Regions from separate parts of the Pseudoduganella sp. genome, predicted to be linked through region 3. Evidence: predicted binding sites of a transcription regulator. Region 3 holds the regulator's gene; each other region holds the start of a gene.
The links. The regulator FNR, encoded in region 3, switches genes on or off when oxygen is low (the NO sensors DNR and NnrR bind a similar motif). The targets are predictions, from matches to a motif close to TTGATNNNNATCAA.
Positions count from the first base shown of each region.

Region 1: the regulator FNR is predicted to act here: its motif matches at 5,810-5,823, upstream of ACE3TQ_RS16610 (ribonucleoside triphosphate reductase).
Region 2: the regulator FNR is predicted to act here: its motif matches at 2,163-2,176, upstream of ACE3TQ_RS09735 (universal stress protein).

Region 1 covers NZ_JAYSCO010000035.1:26,026-33,101, reverse strand. The annotation lists gene ACE3TQ_RS16640 (M1 family metallopeptidase) at 1-150, opposite strand, end outside; gene ACE3TQ_RS16635 (alpha/beta hydrolase) at 283-1,281, opposite strand; gene ACE3TQ_RS16630 (MarR family winged helix-turn-helix transcriptional regulator) at 1,409-1,864, opposite strand; gene ACE3TQ_RS16625 (hypothetical protein) at 1,988-2,299, shown strand; gene ACE3TQ_RS16620 (HD domain-containing phosphohydrolase) at 2,339-3,406, shown strand; gene ACE3TQ_RS16615 (CHASE domain-containing protein) at 3,474-5,789, shown strand; gene ACE3TQ_RS16610 (ribonucleoside triphosphate reductase) at 5,912-7,076, shown strand, end outside.
Region 2 covers NZ_JAYSCO010000015.1:45,881-52,956, reverse strand. The annotation lists gene ACE3TQ_RS09745 (Crp/Fnr family transcriptional regulator) at 1-757, opposite strand, end outside; gene ACE3TQ_RS09740 (response regulator) at 894-1,538, opposite strand; gene ACE3TQ_RS09735 (universal stress protein) at 1,613-2,080, opposite strand; gene ACE3TQ_RS09730 (protein phosphatase CheZ) at 2,421-3,263, shown strand; gene ACE3TQ_RS09725 (chemotaxis protein CheA) at 3,263-5,149, shown strand; gene leuC (3-isopropylmalate dehydratase large subunit) at 5,330-6,733, shown strand; gene ACE3TQ_RS09715 (entericidin A/B family lipoprotein) at 6,758-6,877, shown strand; gene leuD (3-isopropylmalate dehydratase small subunit) at 6,943-7,076, shown strand, end outside.
Region 3 covers NZ_JAYSCO010000008.1:50,920-57,995, reverse strand. The annotation lists gene ACE3TQ_RS05900 (PAS domain S-box protein) at 1-548, shown strand, start outside; gene ACE3TQ_RS05895 (response regulator) at 548-961, shown strand; gene ACE3TQ_RS05890 (response regulator) at 958-2,076, shown strand; gene ACE3TQ_RS05885 (response regulator) at 2,069-2,704, shown strand; gene fnr (fumarate/nitrate reduction transcriptional regulator Fnr) at 2,807-3,580, shown strand; gene ACE3TQ_RS05875 (bacteriohemerythrin) at 3,642-4,028, opposite strand; gene ACE3TQ_RS05870 (DUF1854 domain-containing protein) at 4,127-4,594, opposite strand; gene ACE3TQ_RS05865 (ABC transporter ATP-binding protein) at 4,584-6,869, opposite strand; gene cphA (cyanophycin synthetase) at 6,976-7,076, shown strand, end outside.

The sequences.
Region 1 (7,076 bases), on a different contig from region 3:
CGCATGGCCCGGCGCACCGGACGCAGTGCGGTACTGGTTAGCGGAAGGCAGCAGCTCCTCGAGCTGGCGGAACTTGTCATCAAAAGGCTCGGCAGCAAAGGCCGACGCCGACAGGCAAAGAGCGGCTAAACCGACATGAATACGCTTCATCGAATCCCCAGGCTAGTGTTATTAAATGCTGGGCTATTCTAGGTGAGCTTGCCAAAAAACACTTTATTTATTTGTAAAAATCCTGAAACAAACAAATGGGGACGTACCCCATTTGTTTTGCAACTTTTCTTATTACTTCAGGCGATAGCGCAGTTCCTGGCCGGCCTGGCGCATCGCGGCCTGGGTGCCGGGCACTTTGGCCAGCGCGTTCAGCAGGCCGAAGTCGTGGATCATGCCGTTGTAGCGGATGGTGGCGGTTTCCACGCCGGCGGCGTCGAGCTTCTTGCCGTAGGCTTCGCCTTCGTCACGCAGCACGTCGAACTCCGCGGTCTGGATCAGGGTCGGCGGCAGGCCTTTCAAGCGCTCGGTGCTCGCTTGCAGGGGCGAGGCATAGACTTCCTTGCGCTGCGCCAGGTCGGTCGTGTAGTTATCCCAGAACCATTTCATGGCGTTGCGGGTCAGGAAATGGCCGTCCGCGAATTGCTGGTAGGAGGCGGTATCGAAGTTGGCATCGGTCACCGGCCACAGCAGCACCTGCGCACGCAGTTTCGGCTGGCCCTGGTCTTTCGCCATCAAGGCCACCACGGCCGCCATATTGCCGCCGACGCTATTGCCGGCCACGGCCAGGCGGCTGCCATCGACATTGATTTCCTTGCCATTGCGCGCCACCCACTTGGTCGCACCGTAGGCTTGCTTGATGGCGACACCGTAGCCCGCTTCCGGCGACGGCGTGTAATCGACGAAGACCGCGGCCGCGCCCGAGTTCACCACCAGGTCGCGCACCAGGCGCTCGTGGGTTGGGAAGTCGCCCAGCACCCAGCCGCCGCCGTGGAAGAACATGAACACGGGCAAGGTGCCTTTGGCGCCGGCGGGGCGCACGATGTGCAGGCGGATCTTCTCGCCATCGATCTCGACCACTTTGCTGCTGACATCGGCCGCCGGCAGCGGTGCGCCTTTCTGGGCGCCGACCAGCACCTGGCGCGCGTCGGCCGGGCTCAGCGATTCAAGCGGCGCCCCGCCCTCGATGGCTTTCAGGAACTGCGCGGTTTGCGGTTCCACGCCCGGCAGGCTGGCAGCGAAGGTGGAAGCGGCGAACAGGGACAGGGCGGAAGCGGCGATAACGTTTTTCATGGTAACTCTCCTTTAGCTAACGATTAAATAGTGTGCTACTTAATTGGTTTAAAAAAAATGTCCAGTTCGGGGTCAGGAAGAAAATGTCCACTTTTCTTCCTGACCCCAGGGCGGACATTCCCGGGGGTCAGGCGTTGTTCATCAGGCTGGTGCGCAGGACCGACAGCTCGCGCTGCAGGCGGATCACTTGCTCCAGGTCGCAGCCGCTGGCGCCTAAAACACAGGCGGGCAGCTTGGCACCTTCATTCCGCAGCGCGTCGCCGTGCGGGGTGAGGGCAATGATCACCTGGCGCTCGTCTTGCGGGCAGCGCGTGCGGGTGATCAGTTCGGCCTGCTCCATCCGCTTCAGCAGCGGCGTCAGCGTGGCCGAGTCGAGGAAGAGCCGGTCGCCCAGGGCGGACACGGTTTGCTCGTCCTGTTCCCACAACACCATCATCACCAGGTATTGCGAGTAGGTCAGGCCCAGCTTGCGCAGCAGCTTGCGGTACAGCTTGTTCATCGCCAGGGACGTCGAGTACAGGGCGAAGCACAGTTGCTGGTCCAGCTTGGGAACCTGTTCCAGGTTGGGGGTCTTGGTATCCATGTGCTGCAGTATAGATAGTGCGCGATTTAATTGCAAGCGAATTTTGCCGCTGACCTTGCTACAGGGCCATTCTTTGACTATGGTTAAAGTGCCCATAACCTGCGCTGGGCAAAGGGGATGACAATGAATCAGATGAATCACTATCATTCTGCCGCTTATCCGGTGCCTGACCAGCGCGGTCCCGAGCCGGTCCTGTTCCTGGTGGAACTGGATCCGCAGCGCGTGGTCGATGGCGTGCGCTACGACGATAATTACCTGGCCGATGACGTGATGGCCTGCGGCACCATGCGTGAAACCTGCCCGATTTGCGAGGAGGGCCACCTGCAACTGGTGCTGCGCCAGAAGAATGTGCGGGTGGCGCATTTGTTCTGCATTGAATGCACCCGTTGTTTTGGCGCCTTTTTGCCGGATGGCACGCCGGCGCTCGCGGACTAAGATTCCCTGCCGGATGTTCCCGTGCGGTATCATGCCGCAATGACTAGTCCACACCAAAAGCCGCTGCTGCTGATCGTTGACGGATCGGCCGACCACCTGCATCAGCTCAGCCATTTGCTGGAAGACCGGTATGCCGTGCGCGCGGTGCAGGATTGCGAGACGGCGCAGGCGCTGGCGCAGCAATTGCCGCGGCCGGACCTGATCCTGGTGGACGTGCTGCACGGTGGCTTTGCCGTGTGCCAGGGCTTGCGCCGCAATCCCGATACGGCCAGCATCCCCCTCATCGCCATGATCGAGCGCGGCCAGCCCGAGCTGGAGAGCCGTGCCTTTGCCGAGGGCGTGTCGGACGTGGTGGCGCGGCCCCTGGTGCCGGAACTGCTGCGCGCGCGCGTGGCCACCCACCTGCAGCTGCGCCAGGCGCGCGCCCAGGTGCAGCGCCAGCGCGGCCAGCTGCGCGAGATCAGCCAGATGGCCGATGCCGCCGTCTGGGCCATCGCCAGCCTGGCCGAGTTGCGCGATGAGGAGGACCCGTCGCACCTGCGCCGCATCCAGCACATCGTGCTGGCGCTGGCGCGCCGCCTGCAGGGCAACCCGCGCTTTGCCGATGAGCTGGTGGAACCTTACCTGCCGCTGCTGTTCAAGGCGGCGCCGCTGCACGATATCGGCAAGGTGCGCATCCCGGATGCGATCCTGCTCAAGCCGGGCCGCCTGACGCCGGAGGAATTCGAGGTCATGAAGCAGCACACCGTGCACGGCCGCGATGCCATTGCCGGGGTCGAGCGCGAACTCGGCTATTCCAACGCCTTCCTGCGCTTTGCGCGCGAAATCACTTATAGCCACCAGGAGCGCTACGATGGCTCCGGTTATCCGCAGGGCCTGGCCGGCGATGCGATTCCCGTGTCGGCGCGCCTGGTGGCGGTGGCCGATGTGTACGATGCGCTGGTGTCGGAGCGGGTCTACCGGCCAGCCTTCACGCATGAGACAGCCATCGAGCTGATCCGCCAGGGCAGCGGCGAGCAGTTCGATCCGGACGTGGTCGACGCTTTGCTGGCGGCCGAAGAGGAAGTGCGGGAAACCGCGGCTCGATACCAGGACGCAACAATGTAAAATTTCCCGGGCGTATTGTGGATTTCCCTATGCTATAGTCGTCCACACTATCCCGTCCGGAGCAAGCATGCGCATACACGGATACCTGGCCTTCATTGTCGGTATTTGCGTTACCGTGTGGGTCTGCATGTTTGTCATGGATGTGCAGGACCGCCAAACCAGCGAAACCTTCCAGCGCGACACGCAAAAGATCTCGCGCGACACCCAGGTGCGCCTGCAAACCTACTTCGACATGTTGCTGAGCATTAAGGGTGTGTTCGCGGTCGATGACGATGTGTCGCGCCTGGAGTTCAGCCGCTATGTGCGCGAGCTGGACCTGAAGCGGCGCTATCCCGGTTTCCAGGCCATCCAGTTCGTGCGGCGCGTGCCGTCGGCCCAGCTGGACGCCTATGCCGCGCGCATCCGCGCCGACGACAGCCTGCAGTCGGGCGGCTATCCCGACTACAAGGTGCACCCGGCCTCGGTGCGCGCCGAGCACTACCTGATCGAATACAACGAGCCGATGAAGGGCAATGAAAATGCCTTTGGCCTCGACCTGGCTGCACTGCCGCCGCATTACCAGGCGTTGCAACTGGGCAAGGCGACCGGCCGCGTGGTGGCCACCGAGCGCATCACCCTGGTGCAGGACAACAGCGGCCAGCCCGGCTTCGTGGCGCGCGCGCCGATCTACAAGCGCGGCGCCTCGCTGCTGACGGAGGCCGAGCGCGATGCCGCCCTGATCGGCTTTGTCGCCATCGTCTTCCGCGTCAACGACCTGATGTCGGAGGTGATCGACAGCCCCATGCTGCAGCATCTGTACATCAGCATCAACGATGGCGGCTACCTGCACGGCGGCGGCGGCATGGCGCCCTCGGTCGATAACCTGCTGTTCGACAGCTTTGGCAAGGTGGGCTCGGGCAAGCGCCTGCCGGCCCTGCCGGGCCTGACGGCGAAGATCCCGCTCGATGTAGGCGAGCGGCGCTGGACCATGAGCTTCGAAGGGCACGAGGGCGCGCGTTATGGCCGCGACTATGTGCTGATTTCCGTGATCGGTTTGGCCGGCTTTGTGATCAGCGCCCTGATCGGCGCGCAGATCATGACCCTGCAGCGGCGCCGCGTGCTGGCGCAAAAGCTGCGCGTGACGGCGGACGAGCTGCGCGCCTTGCAGGACAGTGCCATCGTCGGCATTGGCCTGATCGTGGACGGCGTGATCGTGCGCTGCAACAGCGGACTGGAAGAGATGATGGGCTACCAGGCGGGCGAGCTGGCCGGGCGTTCCAGCTCGGTCCTGACGGCCGGCCACGGCGACCCGTTTGCCATTGGCCCCGAGGGCGGCAACATGCACTTCGAGCTGGAGCTGGTGGGCGCCAACGGCAAGAAGCTGTGGTGCATGGTGAATGGCCGCATGCTGGACCCGAAGGATGCGCGCAAGGGCTGCGTCTGGGTCATCATCGACATCACCGAACGCAAACAGACCGAGGCGGCGCTGGTCGATACCAAGCATGGCCTGGAGCGCAGCCTGACCGAGCTGGCGCTGCAAAAGGCCAATGTGGAGAACGCGCACAAGGACCTGTCGGCGGTGCTGCTGACGCTGAAGCAGGCGCAGGCCAGCCTGATCACCTCCGAGAAGATGGCGTCGCTCGGTGCGCTGGTGGCGGGCATTGCGCATGAACTCAATACGCCGATCGGCAACAGCCTGCTGACAGCGACGGCGCTGAGCGATATGTGCCGAGATTTCGAGCGCCAGCTGGGCGAGGGCGGCATCAAGCGCTCCGCGCTCGACACGCATTTGAAGGATGCGCGCATGGCCTGTTCCATCATCACCAATTCGCTGACGCGGGCGGCGGACCTGATCCATTCGTTCAAGCAGGTGGCGGTGGACCAGACGTCCGACAAGCGCCGCTCGTTCAACCTGTACGGGGTGGTGCACGATACGCTGGCCACCTATTCGGCCCAGCTGCGGCGCGCCAACTGCGAAGTCAAGGTGAACATGCCGGAGACGCTGAGCTTCGTCTCTTATCCCGGCAGCGTGGGCCAGGTGCTGAGCAACCTGATTCAGAACGCCCTGATGCACGCGTTCGAAGGCCGCGAGCAGGGACACATCACGATCAGCGTGGGCGAGGTGGACGAGGCGTCGGTGGAATTGCGCTTCGCCGACGACGGCGTGGGCATGAACCCGCGCACCCTGCACCAGATTTACGATCCCTTCTTCACCACCAAGATGGGGCAGGGCGGCTCCGGGCTGGGCATGAATATCGTGTACAACCTGGTGACCGGCATCCTGCGCGGCACCATCCACATCGAATCGGAACAGGGCAAAGGGACCACCGTCATCCTCACGCTGCCGCGCAAGGTGCCGGCGCGGGAAGAGATGTCCGAACACGACCTGCTGCATATGCAGTAGCGCCAGCGGCGGCGCCGGACTTAATCTGGATCAAGAAAATCAAATAATCGCCGCGGCGCAGGGTATCCTCACTACATTTAGTGTGTAATATTTCGTTTCGCACAATATGTAGTGGTGAAAACATGAAATCCAAGACCACGGTGGACGTCGAATCGTCGATCAACGAATACCTGCAGCAGCTCGACTGGCGTGTAAACGCCAACGCCAACCAGGGCTATTCCCTGGGCGGCATGATCCTCAACATCTCCGGGAAAATGGTCGCCAACTACTGGCTCGATCACGTTTATCCGCCGGAGGTGGGGCAGGCGCACCGCAACGCCGACCTCCACATCCACGACCTGGACATGCTGGCCGGCTACTGCGCCGGCTGGTCGCTGCGCACCTTGCTGAACGAAGGCTTGAACGGCGTGCCGGGCAAAGTGGAGTCGGGTCCGCCCAAGCATATGTCCAGCGCGATCGGCCAGATCGTGAACTTCCTCGGCACGCTGCAGAACGAGTGGGCCGGCGCGCAGGCGTTCAGTTCTTTCGATACCTATATGGCGCCCTTCGTGCGCAACGACGGGCTCACGTACGAGCAGGTGCGCCAGTACATGCAAGAGCTGATCTACAACCTGAACGTGCCTTCGCGCTGGGGCACCCAGACCCCGTTCACCAACCTGACCTTCGACTGGACCTGTCCGGAAGACCTGCGGGAGCAGGTGCCGCTGATCGCCGGCCGGGAAATGCCCTTCACGTACGGCGACCTGCAGGCCGAGATGGACATGATCAACCGCGCCTACATCGAGGTGATGATGCAAGGCGACGCGAAGGGGCGCGCCTTCACCTTCCCGATCCCGACATACAACATCACGCCCGACTTCGACTGGCACAGCCCGAACGCGCAGCTGCTGTTCGAGATGACGGCGCGCTATGGTTTGCCGTACTTCCAGAACTTCGTGAATTCGGAACTGAAGCCGAACATGATCCGTTCCATGTGCTGCCGTCTGCAGCTGGACTTGCGCGAGCTGCTCAAGCGCGGCAACGGCCTGTTCGGCTCCGCCGAGCAAACCGGTTCGCTGGGCGTGGTCACGCTCAATTGCGCCCGCCTCGGCTACCTGCATGCGGGCGATGAAGCGGCGCTGCTGGCCCGCGTGGACCAGCTGCTCGAGCTGGGCAAGGCCAGCCTGGAAATCAAGCGCGCGCTGATCCAGCGCCTGATGGATGGCGGCCTGTTCCCGTACACCAAACGCTATCTCGGCACCTTGCGCAACCACTTCTCGACGCTGGGCGTGAACGGTGTCAACGAGA
Region 2 (7,076 bases), on a different contig from region 3:
CCGGCAGCTTGCTGCGCGTGCGCGATGGCGGCAGGCGGCGCAGCGATTTCAGGGCGTCGACATCCTTGATGCCGATGGTGCGCTGGTCCACGCTGATCAGACCAATTTCATTGAAAGCCGACAGGGTGCGGCTCACCGTTTCCAGCGTCAGGCCGAGGTAGCTGCCAATCTCGTGGCGCGTCATGCGCAGGTTGAACAGCTTGCTCGAGTAACCCATCTGCGAAAAACGGTCCGACAGCGTGACCAGGAAGCGCGCCACGCGCGCCTCGGCGCTGAGCGCGCCCAGCATGCCGATCATGGCTTGCTCGCGCACCAGCTCGCGGCTCATCACGCCGTACATCATGTTCTCCAGTTCCACGTGGGTACGGCCCAGCGTGGTCAGTTTCTTGAACGGCAGCAGCACCAGGTCGCAGTCCGACAGCGCCACCGCCTCCGAGGAGTAAGTCTTGTTGTGGATGCCGTCCACCCCCATCAGGTCGCCCTTCATCGGGAAGGCCAGCACCTGCTCGTTGCCGAATTCGTCGATCAGCACGGTTTTCAGGAAGCCCGAGTTGACCACGTACAGCATGTCGAACGGCTGGCCGATGGTGTGCACGCGCTGCCCGGTCTTGAACTGCACGTGCTGGAACAGCAGCTCTTCCGAATCGATCGAGATCGGCGGCAGGTGCAGTAAATCGCACACTTCCTTCAGGTTGGACCACAAACGGCCTTGCCGCTGGCGGCCGGCCTCATGGGACACGGGTTGCGTCGAGAGCATGCTGTTCTCCTGGTTCCCAAACGGAATGGTTTCAGTATGCCAACGTGGTTGTGGGAAAAATATCAGCCGTTGCTGAATATGCCCGTAGGAGAGGAGTGGGGAGGGGTAGGAATTATCCTAACGTTAATATTGTCAATCACGCCTTGAAGGGCGTCAGCAGCTTGTGCGCCACAGCGTACTGGACCATTTCCGAGAGCGAAGCCATGCCCATCTTCTGCATGATGCGCGTCTTGTGCGTACTGACGGTTTTCACGCTTAAATGCAGGCCGTTGGCGATTTCGGTGATGGATTTTCCCGACACCAGTAGCGAAAACACCTCAAATTCGCGGTCCGACAGCTGTTTGTGCAACAGCGTTTCGGCCGGCTGCATGATGTTCAGCGCCAGTTGCTCGGCCACTTCGGTCGAGATGTAGGGGCGGCCCGAGGCCACTTTGCGGATGGCGCCCACCAGCTGGGTGCCGGCGCTTTCCTTGGTCAGGTAGCCCTGGGCGCCGGCGCGGATGGCGCGCACGGCATACTGCTCCTCCTCGTGCATGGTGAGGATGAGGATGGCGAGCTTGGGCGATTCGCTGCGGATCTGGCGGATCAGGTCGACGCCGCTGCGGCCCGGCATCGACAGGTCGAGCAGGAGCAGGTCGAAGCCGCCGTTGCGGATGTGGCTGAGGACTTCGAAGCCGTCGATGGCTTCGCCTACGATGTCGATGTCAGGGGCCCCGTCGAGAATGCGCTTGAGACCTTCGCGCATGATGGTGTGGTCGTCTGCAATGACAATGCGAATCATAGTTCCTCAAAACAGTTAACAAAACTTTGCTCCCCGCGCCGGCTCGGCCGGCGCGGGTGGTAGCGCCGGGCCGGTCAGGCCGGGCGCGGGTCCTTGATCAAGCGGTGCACCAGCACCGGGATCTTGGCATGCGACAGCACCTTGTTGGTCACGCTGCCCAGCAGCAGCTGGCCCCAGCCGCTGCGCCCGTGCGAACCGATGAAGATCAGGTCGCAGCCGCACTGGTTGGCGACGTCGACGATCTTCAGCGCCGCGCTTTCGGCAAAGGCCGTCATGCCTTCGGCGCGCACGCCCTTGCGGGCGCAGGACTCGAGGATGGACTGCACATGCTCGTTGCCGGCGCGCTGCATCGCCGCCCGGTACTCCTCCTCGCTGGGATAGCTGGGCGGGATGATCTCGACGTAGATCGGGTACTGGTACTCGGGCGCCACGAACAGGGCCAGCACTTCGGCGCCGAGCTGCTGGGCGAACTCCACCCCGGCACAGGCCGTCTTGCTGGAAACGGCCGAGCCGTCCGTCGTTATCAGGATTTTCCGGTACATCTCAGCCTCCTTTAACTATTAAAAGAGTCAGGTCCTGCCTTCATTGTAGCCCCGTTTAACGGTATTGTTCTGGTGTAAAGAGTTGATAATTGTCAAGAAACTGTTGCGATGACCACGTGATTCCCGTAAAAACCCGCTATTTCAGGGGCTTGCAGCGGGTATTTCACATTGTCCGCAAATACAACAGTACACTTGGCAGACCAAGTGGCTTCGTCTAAGTGATTGAACAGAGGGGGCCGCCCCTGTTACACTCGCGTGAGTGCGGTATTTATTGCCGAGAGTCAAATTTGACAGGATTCCGGCAGCAGGAACTTTTGAAAATTAGGGAGAAGCAGGAATTATGACCGACGCCGCTGATGATTTCGACGCATTATTTGAGGAAGTATCCGCGCAACGGGCCAGTGCGCCTGCACCCGCCGCTGCCCCGGCGGCAGCTCCCGATACCAACGATTCGGACGAGCTGGAAGACCTGTTCAATGAAGTAGCCGCCGCCAGCAAGGGCCCGGCGCCTGCGGCCGGCGCCCCAGCCGCGGCCCCGGCGGCCGCAGCTGCTCCGGCCGAGGGCGGCGAGCACGCCGAAGGCGACCAGGCCGGCATGTTCGAGCGCCTGGGCGGCATCGTGCGCCTGCTGCACGATTCGCTGCGCGAACTGGGCTACGACAAGGCCCTGACCGAAGCGTCGACCCAGATCATCGATGCCCAGGACCGCCTGGAATACGTCGCCTCGCTGACCGAGCAGGCCGCCAACAAGGTGCTGAACACGCTGGACGACGGCATGCCGGCGCAGGAAGTGCTGTCGAAGCAGTCGAAGGAAATGGAAGACCGCTGGGCCGCCCTGTTTGAAGGCAAGCTCAGCATCGAAGAATTCAAAACCCTGGCCGGCGACTCGCGCGCCTTCGCCGCCAAGGTGTCGGAAGCGACCGAGGCGGAGAAAGCGCGCCTGCTGGAAATCATGATGGCGCAGGACTTCCAGGACATCACCGGCCAGCTGATCAAGAAGGTCGTGGCCATCACCAAGAAGGTCGAAACCGAGCTGGCGCAGCTGCTGAAGGACAATGCACCGGCCGATGTGCGCGAGAAGATCGCGCAGAAAGAGGTGTCCCTGATGTCGGGTCCTTCCGTGCCGTCGGAAGCCCTGAACCAGGACAGCGTCGATGACCTGCTTGCCGACCTGGGGTTCTAATGGACGATATGCTCAAGGAGTTCGTTGTCGAGGCCATGGATTTGGCCGTCAACGTCGAAGAGCACCTGCTGCGCCTCGAACGTGACCCCGACAACAAAGAAACGCTGAACGCAGTTTTCCGCTCGTTCCACACCATCAAGGGTGGCGCGGGCTTCATGAACCTGGGCGCGCTGGTGTCGGCCTGCCACCTGACCGAGAACCTGTTCGACGCGCTGCGCACCGGCGCGGCGCCGGTCACCCCGCTGTCGATCGAGGCGGCGCTGCAGGCGTCCGGCTTCGTGGCCGACCAGCTGACCGACCTGAACAACGGCACCGCGCCGGACGCGCTGGCGCCCATGCCGGCCGACCTGGAAGCGATCCTGAAGGATGCGATCGAGGGCAAGGCCAGCTCGGCGGCAGGCAAGGCCAAACCGGCGCCTGCGCCGGCCGCTGCCGCGCCGGTGGCGGCCCCGGCCGCCGCTGCGGCGGCCCCTGCGGCCGCCAGCGCGCCGTCGGCCGACGGCCTGGACTGGGAAGGCATGTACCAGGCGGTGGTGCCGCCAGGTACCTACGTGCCGCCGGCGGCCCCGGCTGCCGACCTGCGCGCCGAAGGCATCGCCGCCGCGCAGGCAGCGATTGGCGCGGCGCCCGCTGCAGCCGCGGGCGCGGCGCCGGAAGCGCGCGAACGCCCGGCCGGCGACGCCAAGCCGAGCAGCGCCCCGGCCAAGGAAGAATCGATCCGTATCGACGCCGTCAAGCTGGACGCGCTGCTGGAAGTGGCGGGCGAGTCGGTGCAGGCCGCCAACCAGGCTGCCGTGCTGCTGGAGCGCCTGCAGCAGTTCAAGTTCGAAGGCCAGGCGGCGACCCTGATGTCGGCCCTGACCGAGACCCTGGAGCGCGCGTCGCGCTACTCCACCGAGCTGCAGCGCGCCACCCTGGCCACCCGCATGCAGCCGGTCGGCCGCCTGTTCCAGAAGTTCCCGCGCCTGGTGCGCGAACTGGCGAAAGACCTGGGCAAGGAAGTCGAGCTGACCATCGAAGGTGCGGAGACCGAAGTCGACCGCGTGGTGGTGGACAGCCTGTACGACCCGCTGGTGCACATGCTGCGCAATGCGCTGGACCACGGGGTCGAGTCGCCGGAAGCGCGCATGGCCATCGGCAAGCCGCCGAAAGCCTACATCTCCCTGAAAGCGTGGCAGGAGGCCAACTCCGTCATGATCGTGCTGCAGGACGACGGCAAGGGCATGGATCCGGTCGCGCTGAAGCGCAAGGCCGGTGAAAAAGGCCTGATCTCGCCGACCGCCAATCTGACCGACGACGAGTGCTACCAGCTGGTGTTCCTGCCGGGCTTCTCGACCAAGGAAGTGGCGTCCTCCGTGTCCGGCCGCGGCGTCGGCATGGACGTGGTGAAGACCGCCGTCGAGAAGAACCGCGGCGCCATCCACATCGAATCGCAGCTGGGCAAGGGCACCAAGTTCGCCATCCGCCTGCCGATCGAACTGTCGATCGTGCCGACCATGCTGGTGTCCACCTCGGGCGCGCTGCTGGCGCTGCCGATGGCGGTGGTCGAGCGCGTGGTGGAACTGCCGGAAGTGTTCATGGAAGTGGGCGGCGCGCCGGTCCTGAAAGACCAGGGCCGTCCGCTGCCGGTGCGTTCGCTGGCCGATGCGCTGGGCTACGAGCAGTGCTCGGAGCGCGTGGGCATCGTCATCAATTCGCCGCAACCATACATCCTGGCCGTGGCCGCCGTGGACGGCACCGCCGACCTGGTGATCAAGCCGATGACCGCGCTGTCGGTGGACGGCATCACCGGTACCGCGCGTTCCGCCGAGGGCGACCTGGTCCTAGTAGTCGGCCTATCGTTCCTGATGGACGGTTGCAGGGGAAGTGTACGCATGGCGGCCTAAAGCCACCAAAGCAAAAAGTTAGACCACAAGCCTGCAGCCTCCCAAAAAGGGGCTGCAGGCTTTTTTTATTCGGCGCTGTATCGCATTTGTTAAGTTGGATTGCTCATAAGGCGAAAAACCGGCTTGCTATTGCATTGCACAAAATATGGCATAATCAATCGGATCACCTTATCAGGCAGCATCATGAAAACGCTTTACGACAAACTCTGGGAATCCCACGTAGTACGCACGGAGGAAGACGGCACCGCCCTCCTGTACATCGACCGCCACCTGGTGCACGAAGTGACAAGCCCGCAGGCCTTCGATGGGCTGCGCGCCGCCGGCCGCCAGCCGTGGCGCCTGTCGGCCAACCTGGCCGTGGCGGACCATAACGTCCCCACCACCGACCGTTCGCACGGCATCGAAGACCCGGTCTCGCGCCTGCAGGTGGAAACGCTGGACAAGAACACCAAGTCGGTCGGCATGACCTACTTCAATATGAACGACAAGCGCCAGGGCATCGTGCACGTGATCGGCCCGGAGCAGGGCGCCACCCTGCCGGGCATGACCGTGGTGTGCGGCGACTCGCACACCTCGACCCACGGCGCCTTCGGCGCGCTGGCGCACGGCATTGGCACCTCGGAAGTGGAGCACGTGCTGGCGACCCAGACCCTGCTGACCAAGAAGTCCAAGTCGATGCTGGTGCAGGTGGACGGCGTGCTGCCGGCCGGCGTGACGGCCAAGGACATCGTGCTGGCCGTGATCGGCAAGATCGGCACCGCCGGCGGCACCGGCTATGCGATCGAGTTCGCCGGCTCGGCGATCCGCGCGCTGTCGATGGAAGGCCGCATGACGGTCTGCAATATGGCGATCGAAGCGGGCGCGCGCGCCGGCATGATCGCGGTGGACGACACCACCATCAACTACGTCAAGGGCCGTCCGTTCTCTCCGGTGGGTCCGCAGTGGGAGCAGGCGGTCGCCTACTGGCGCACCCTGCACACCGATCCGGGCGCCAAGTTCGACTTCGTGGTGACGCTGGACGCGGCGCAGATCCAGCCGCAGGTGACCTGGGGCACTTCGCCCGAGCAGGTGACCTCGATCGACGGCCGCGTGCCGGACCCGGACCAGGAGAAAGACCCGGTCAAGCGCGACGCCATGGAAAAGGCCCTGGTCTACATGGACCTGACGCCGAATACCCGCATCGAGGATATCCGCATCGACAAGGTGTTCATCGGCTCCTGCACCAACTCGCGCATCGAAGACCTGCGCGCCGCCGCCGCCGTGGTGCGCGGCAAGCAGCGCGCTTCGAACGTGAAGCTGGCGCTGGTGGTGCCGGGTTCCGGCCTGGTGAAAGAGCAGGCCGAACGCGAGGGACTGGACGCGATCTTCAAGGCCGCCGGCTTTGAGTGGCGCGAACCGGGCTGCTCGATGTGCCTGGCCATGAACGCCGACCGCCTGGAGCCGGGCGAGCGCTGCGCATCCACCTCCAACCGCAATTTTGAAGGCCGTCAGGGCCAGGGCGGACGCACCCACCTGGTGTCTCCCGCCATGGCCGCGGCTGCCGGTATCGCCGGCCATTTCGTGGATGTTCGATCCATCCGCTAACTATAACTAGTAAGAGTCCAAATCATGAAAAAACTATTCGCTATCGCTATCTCCGCCATCATCCTGACCGGCTGCAACACCATTGCAGGCATCGGCAAGGACGTCCAAAGGGCCGGGCAAGTAGTAGAAAGCGCCGGCAAATAAAAGCTGGACGGCGGGCTGCGCGCACCATGGGTGCCGCCGGCCCGCCGTCGCCATCGCAGAGAATCATGGAAAAATTTACCGTCTATGAAGGTTTAGTAGCTCCCCTTGACCGCGCCAACGTCGATACCGACGCGATCATCCCGAAACAATTCCTGAAGTCGATCCACCGCACCGGCTTCGGTCCCAACCTGTTCGACGA
Region 3 (7,076 bases):
AGGAACATATGCGCCTGCTGATCAACCGCGTGCACCGCATGGGCGCGCTGATCGACGGCATCCTGCAGTATTCGCGCGTGGGGCGCATCAAGGAAGCGGTGGTGCCGGTCCGGCTGGACCAACTGGTGGCCGAGGTGGTGGACCTGCTGGCGGTGCCACCCCATATCCAGGTCAGCGTGATGCCCGGCATGCCGGTGGTTTCGGGCGAGCCGACCCGCATCCAGCAGCTGTTCCACAACCTGGTGTCGAACGCGATCAAGTATATGGACAAGCCGCAGGGCGAAATCGAAGTCGGCTGGCGCGACGATGGCAGCCAGTGGCGCTTCCACGTGCGCGACAACGGCCCCGGCATCGCGGAACGCCATTTTGAACGGATCTTCCAGCTGTTCCAGACGCTGGCGCCGCGCGACCGTGTGGAAAGCACCGGCGTCGGCCTGGCGTTGGTGAAGAAGATTGTGGAAATGTACCAGGGCAGGGTGTGGCTGGAGTCCGAACTGGGCCAGGGCACGACCTTCTACTTCACCCTGCCGAAGAAGAAAGAGAGCTGATGAACAACACGAGCAAGCCAATCCTGCTGGTCGAGGACGACCAGGTCGATGTGATGACCATCCTGCGCGCGCTGAAGGAAGTCCATGTCAGCAACCGCGTGGTGGCGATGGAAAACGGGGAAGCCGCGCTGGAGTACCTGCGCGAACCGGGCAGCGAGCAGCCCTGCATCATCCTGCTGGACCTGAATATGCCGATCATGAACGGCATCGAGTTCCTGCAGAACGTCAAGCAGGACCCGGTGCTGCGCCGCATACCCGTGATCGTGCTGACCACCTCCGAAGAGCAGCAGGACAAGATGCGCAGCTTCGACCTGGGCGTGGCCGGCTACATGACCAAGCCCGTGGATTACCGCCAGTTCGTGGAAGTGGTGCGCTCCATTAATCTGTACTGGACCATCAGCGAGCTGCCATGAGCCAGTTGCAGGCCAACCTGGTGCGCGTGCTGATAGTGGAAGACGATATCGTCGACCGCATCGCCTGCCGCCGCGCGTTTGCGCAGGCGCCCGGTTTCGAGTGCGAGCTGCTGGAAGCGGAAAGCGGCCAGGATGGCCTGGATATCGCCTTGCGCGAAAAGCCGGACTGCATCCTGCTCGATTACCACCTGCCGGACCTGACCGGCCTGGAGTTCCTGGCCCGCCTGGCGGCCGACCAGGGTGAAGCGCAGCCCACCATCCCGGTCATGATGCTGACCGGCGCCGACAGCGCCACCGTGGCGGCGGAAGCCATGCGCCGCGGCGCGCGCGACTACCTGGTGAAGGACAGCGACGGCCGCTACCTGGACTTCCTGGCCGGCGCCATCGACCGCCTGCTGCGCGAGCAGCGCCTGATCGAGGAAAAACTGCAGGCCGAACGCGTGCTGCGCCAATCGCAGAAGGAGCTGCGCGAGCTGGCGGCCTACCAGGAAAAGCTGAAGGAACATGAGCGCACCCGCATCGCGCAGGAGATCCACGACGAACTGGGCGGCCTGCTGACCGGCATCAAGGCTTACATTTCGGTGGCCATCGAGCGCGGCGGCGAGCAATCGGACCCGCTGCTGCAGGATGCCGCCAAGCTGGCGCAGGACGCCATCGAGACCGTGCGCCGCGTGATCACCGACCTGCGGCCCAGCGTGCTGGACCAACTGGGCATCTGGCCTGCGCTGGAATGGTATTCCGAACAGGTGGCCCAGCGCAGCGGCTTGCGCTGCAGCTGCCATATCACGCCCGACGCGGCGGCACTGGAGCTGGACGCCGAGCGCAGCACCATGCTGTTCCGCGTGGCGCAGGAGGCGCTGACCAATGTGGTGCGCCACGCCGAAGCCAGCGAGGCGCGCGTGCTGGTCGACCGGGATGGCGACAACGTCGTGCTGCGGGTGGAGGATGACGGCAAGGGCATCGAAAGCGCCGGCCTGTCCGACCGCGAATCGTGGGGCCTGTTCGGCATGCACGAACGCACGCGCCGCTTTGCCGGCGAACTGACAATCAGCGGCAAGGCCGGGCAGGGCACCACCCTGCAACTGCGCCTGCCATTGGAGGATAAGAATGGGTGACAAGATCACCGTACTGCTGGTCGATGACCACGCCATCGCGCGCAACGGCGTGCGCCTGATGCTGGGCACCGCGCCCGACATCAGCGTGGAAGGGGAAGCCGGCAACGCCGTGGAAGCGATGGCGCGGGTGGCGGAGCGCAGTTTCGACGTGGCGCTGGTCGATATCAAAATGCCGGGCAAGAACGGCCTGGACCTGCTGAAAACCCTGCGCAGCGAATGCCCGCGCATGGCGGTGCTGGTGCTGAGCACCTATTCGGAGGAGATTTACGCCGTGCGCGCGCTCAAGCTGGGCGCGTCCGGCTACCTGACCAAGGACGCCCCGACGCCAACCCTGGTGGAAGCGGTGCGCAAGGCGGCGGCCGGCGGCAAGCACGTGAGCCCGGCGTTACTTGAAAAACTGGCAACCCTGGTGGGCGGCGGCCCGAGCGGCGACCACGAGGAGCTGTCCAACCGCGAGCTGGAAGTGTTCAAGCTGATCGCCCAGGGCGAGCCGCTGGTGCAGATCGGGGAGAAACTGCACCTCAGTCCTAATACAGTGACAACATACCGTAGCCGCATCCTCGAGAAAATGGGCATGTCCAGCAATGCAGAGCTGACCCGCTATGCCCTGGAGCACGGACTCATCTGAACCGGGTGTAGGGGAACCACTACAGCAACTACACAGGAAGCTTGATACCGGGAAATGGTTCCGGGCGCGATACTGTCTCCATCGAAAACAAGGAGCAGCATCATGAGCCCGGTCATCCCAATCACCCCTGCAAACGCCACCAAGAATTGCGCACCAGTCGCACCCAAATGCTCGCTGTGCAGCTTTAACCGCCTGTGCCTGCCGCAGGGCCTGGCTGAGGATGACGTGGCCCGCCTGGACCAGATCATTGCGCGCCGCCGCCGCGTGGCCCGCGACGAACCGCTGTACCAGACTGGCGACAGCTTCCACAGCCTGTATGCGGTGCGCTTCGGCCATTTCAAGACCGTGCAGGTGAACCAGCGCGGCGAACAGACCATCGGCGGCTTCCACATGGCCGGCGACCTGCTGGGCATGGAAGCGATCGGCGCCGGCCAGCATTCCTGCAATGCGGTCGCCCTGGAAGACAGCGAGGTCTGTGAAATCCCGTTCAACCGCCTGCAGGAGCTGGTGATGCAGATTCCCGGCCTGCTGCAGCAGTTCCACCGCACCATGAGCCGCGAAATCCAGCGCGAACAGTCGGTGATGCTGTTCCTGAGCCATATGCGCGCCGAGCAGCGCCTGGCCCTGTTCCTGCTGAACCTGGCTGGCCGCTACGCCCAGCGCGGCTATTCGTCGACCAGCTTCCAGCTGCGCATGTCGCGTGAAGACATTGGCGGCTACCTGGGCCTGACGGTGGAAAGCGTGAGCCGCCAGCTGGCTCGCCTGCGCCAGGATGGCTCGATCGTGCTGCAGAACCGCGACCTGCGCATTCTCGACCGCGCCAAGCTCGAGGCGATGTCCTCCGGCGGCATGGCGCAAGAACTCGCGGTTGCATAATCCGCGCGTACAAGTTTCTCACCTGTAGGGGGTGTATGGGGCAGCTTCGGCTGCCCCCTTTTTATTCCAGGCGGCTGGCGGCGATTGCCAGGGCCAGGTCCATGGTGTTGATATGTGCTGCGAACCAGTCCGGCAGCGAATGCACGATCTGGCGTGCGCCGGCCTCGTCGCCCGCTGCCAGCAGGCAAAGCGCATGGTCGAGGGAGGCGAGCAGGCCGTCGTGGGCCGCGCGGTGGGTGGCGGCCAGCGGATACTGGATGGTCGCCATCAGCCGGTTCTCCTCCGCCAGGTCTTCGGCCAGTTCGGCCGCCAGCTGGTGGCAAGCGGCGTCGAAAGCGGGGCGCGCCAGGGATTGCATCGACTCCAGCAGGTCAAAGACGATGCGGTGCGACTGGTCCATCACGGGGATGCCGAGTGCCAGGTCGGGGCCGAAAACGATAGAATCCATGCACACCACCACTTTATGTAATGGAGCTATTGTGCTTGGCGGCAACATCGTCCGCCCATGACCCAGATCAAATTTGCCCTGCAACGGGCGCGCCCGTGCTACATGAAGCGGTCGAGGATCTTCTTGCTGTGCTTGTCGAGCGCGAACTGGTCGCGGATCAAGAAGTGGATGCCGTGGCTGTCGGAGACCAGTAGCGAGACGCTGCCAATGCGGCGGATATCTTCCTCCCCGCGCAGCACGAAGCTGGTCTCGCCGCGGTCGGTGGCCACGGTCCAGGTGGACGGACAGGCATAGCTGCCCACATCAATGATGCGGGTGATCTCGGGCATGAATTCGCGCCCGGCCAGCTCTTCCCGCACGATGTCGGCCATCTCCGGCGGCAGGTCGGAAATCCGATCCAGCCATGCCACTTCCTTGCCGTCGGTGTTCACCAGCGACAGGCCTTCTTCCGGGGCCTGGATGGGGAAGGCGCGCACCGGCGAGACGTTTTCGTGCCGCACGCCGTTGGCGTCGACCAGGTTCAGTTTGCCGAAGCTGTCGCGGCTCAGTTGGAAATCAATTGTCATCTTCGCGGCTCTTTGCTTTGTCATCCAGGTCGGTGTCGACGTTACGTGCTTGTGCCTGGTACAGGCGGTAATAGGCGCCTTCCTTGGCCATCAGCTCCTCGTGCGGGCCTTCTTCCACCACTTTGCCGCGGTCCATCACGACCAGGCGGTTGGCGCGCTGCAGGGTGGACAGGCGGTGCGCGATGGCGATCGTGGTGCGGCCGGCCACCAGGTTGTCGAGCGCTTTCTGGATTTCCTTTTCGGTTTCGGAGTCGACCGAGGCGGTGGCTTCGTCGAGGATCAGGATGCGCGGGTCGATCAGCAGGGCGCGTGCAATCGAGATGCGCTGGCGCTCTCCGCCGGACAGGCCCTGGCCGCGCTCGCCCACCATCGAGTCGTAGCCCTGCGGCAGGCGCAGGATGAAGTCGTGGGCGTGGGCGGCGCGCGCCGCTTTCATGATCTCTTCGCGCGTGGCGTTCGGCTTGCCGTAGGCGATGTTCTCGGCGATGGTGCCGAAGAACAGGAACGGCTCCTGCAGCACCAGGCCGATGTTGCGGCGGTAGTCGGAGACGGCGAAATTGCGGATGTCCTGGCCATCCAGCAGGATGGCGCCTTCGGCCACGTCGTAGAAGCGGCAGATCAGGTTGACGAGGGTGGATTTGCCGGAGCCGGAGTGGCCCACCAGGCCGATCATCTCGCCGGCCTTGATTTCCAGGTTGACGCCGCGGTTGACCGCGCGGTTACCGTAGCGGAAGCCGACTTCGCGCAGGGTGATGTCGCCTTTCACGTTTTCCAGTTTGGCCGGCTGGGCCGGGTCCGGCACGCTCGATACGTGGTCGAGGATGTCGAAGATGCGCTTGGCGGCGGAGGCCGATTTCTGCGTCACGGACACGATGCGGCTCATGGAGTCCAGGCGGCCGTAGAAACGGGTGGCGTAGGTGACGAAGGCGCTCAGCACGCCGACCGTGACGCTGTGCTTGGAAATCAGGTAGATGCCGAACACGTAGATCACCAGGATGCCCAGCTCGGTCAGGAAGGAGACGGTCGGCGAGAACAGCGACCATACCTTGTTCAGCTTGTCGTTGACGGCCAGGTTGTGCTTGTTGGCGGTGCGGAAGCGCTGCGCTTCGCGTGTTTCCTGCGCAAAGGCTTTCACCACGCGGATGCCGGGGATGGTGTCGGCCAGCACGTTGGTCACTTCGCCCCATACGCGGTCGATCTTCTCAAAGCCGGTGCGCAGGCGGTCGCGCACCAGGTGGATCATCCAGGCGATGAAGGGCAGCGGCAGCAGGGTGGTGACGGCCAGCCATGGGTCGATCGTGAACAGGATCACGCCGGTCATGATGATCATCAGGCAGTCGGAGGCGAAGTCCAGCAGGTGCAGCGAGAGGAAGACGCAGATGCGGTCGGATTCGGAGCCGATGCGCGACATCAGGTCGCCGGTGCGCTTGCCGCCGAAGTATTCAAGCGACATGCGCAGCAGGTGCTCATACGTGGTGGTGCGCAGGTCGGCGCCGATGCGTTCCGAGACCAGGGCCAGCACATAGGTTTTGCCCCAGCCGAAAATCCAGGCCAGGATGGCGGCGCCCACCAGGGCGCTCATATACAGCGCGACCAGCGAGGTATCGACCGGTTTGCCGTTCTGGTAAGGGATCAGCACGTTGTCGGTCAGCGGCATGATCACGTAGGGCGGGATCAGGTGCGCGCCGGTGGACAGCAGCATCAGCGTGAAGCCGAGCAGCAGCTGCCATTGGTAAGGCTTGGCAAAACGCCACAGACGGAACAGGGTCCAGGTGGAAGGCGGGGTGTGGACCACCTTGGTGCACACCGGGCATTCTTCCTGGTCCGCTTCCAGCGGAGCCTTGCAGGTGGGGCAGGCGTTCTGTTCGACCTGCTGTAGTGGTTTTCCTTCCACATGCGCTTCATGCAGGCGCGCGAAGTTTTCCTGCAGGCGGATAGCCAGCAGGTTCTGGCCCAGAGTGAAGCGCCATGCGGCCAGGCGCTGTTTGTCGTCCACCAGTTCGAGGTGGCCGACGCCGGCGTGGTCGTGCAGCTTTAGAGCCATTCCACGACGATAAGCCCAGTCTTGCCATACCGTTTCCCCGGGGGCGCGTGCCATAATGCGGCGCTCCGTGATAAGGACCAGCCCTTTGTTGAAGTGGAGTCGGGAGTCGAGGTCAACCTCCAGCGCGCCGAGTACGTTTTCATCAGGAGCAAGCAGCGCCGGGATCTCTGTGCGCCACCTGTCGGGAAGTTCTGTCAGGCTGAGCTCAGAGGAAAGTTGGTTTGTTATCATTGTGAATCAGACTCCGGGCACTCTTTGCCAAGTGGCAAGAATTGCGAAACAGTGGGAAAATAGAAGGACGGGCGGAGTATACCGCAAGAGGTACAAGAGCTAAAACATGACAAAAAAGAAAGACATTGAGTTTCTCCGTGTAACACACCTGCGCGGACCGAACATCTGGACCTATCGCCCGGTGATCGAGGCTTGGCTGGATATCGG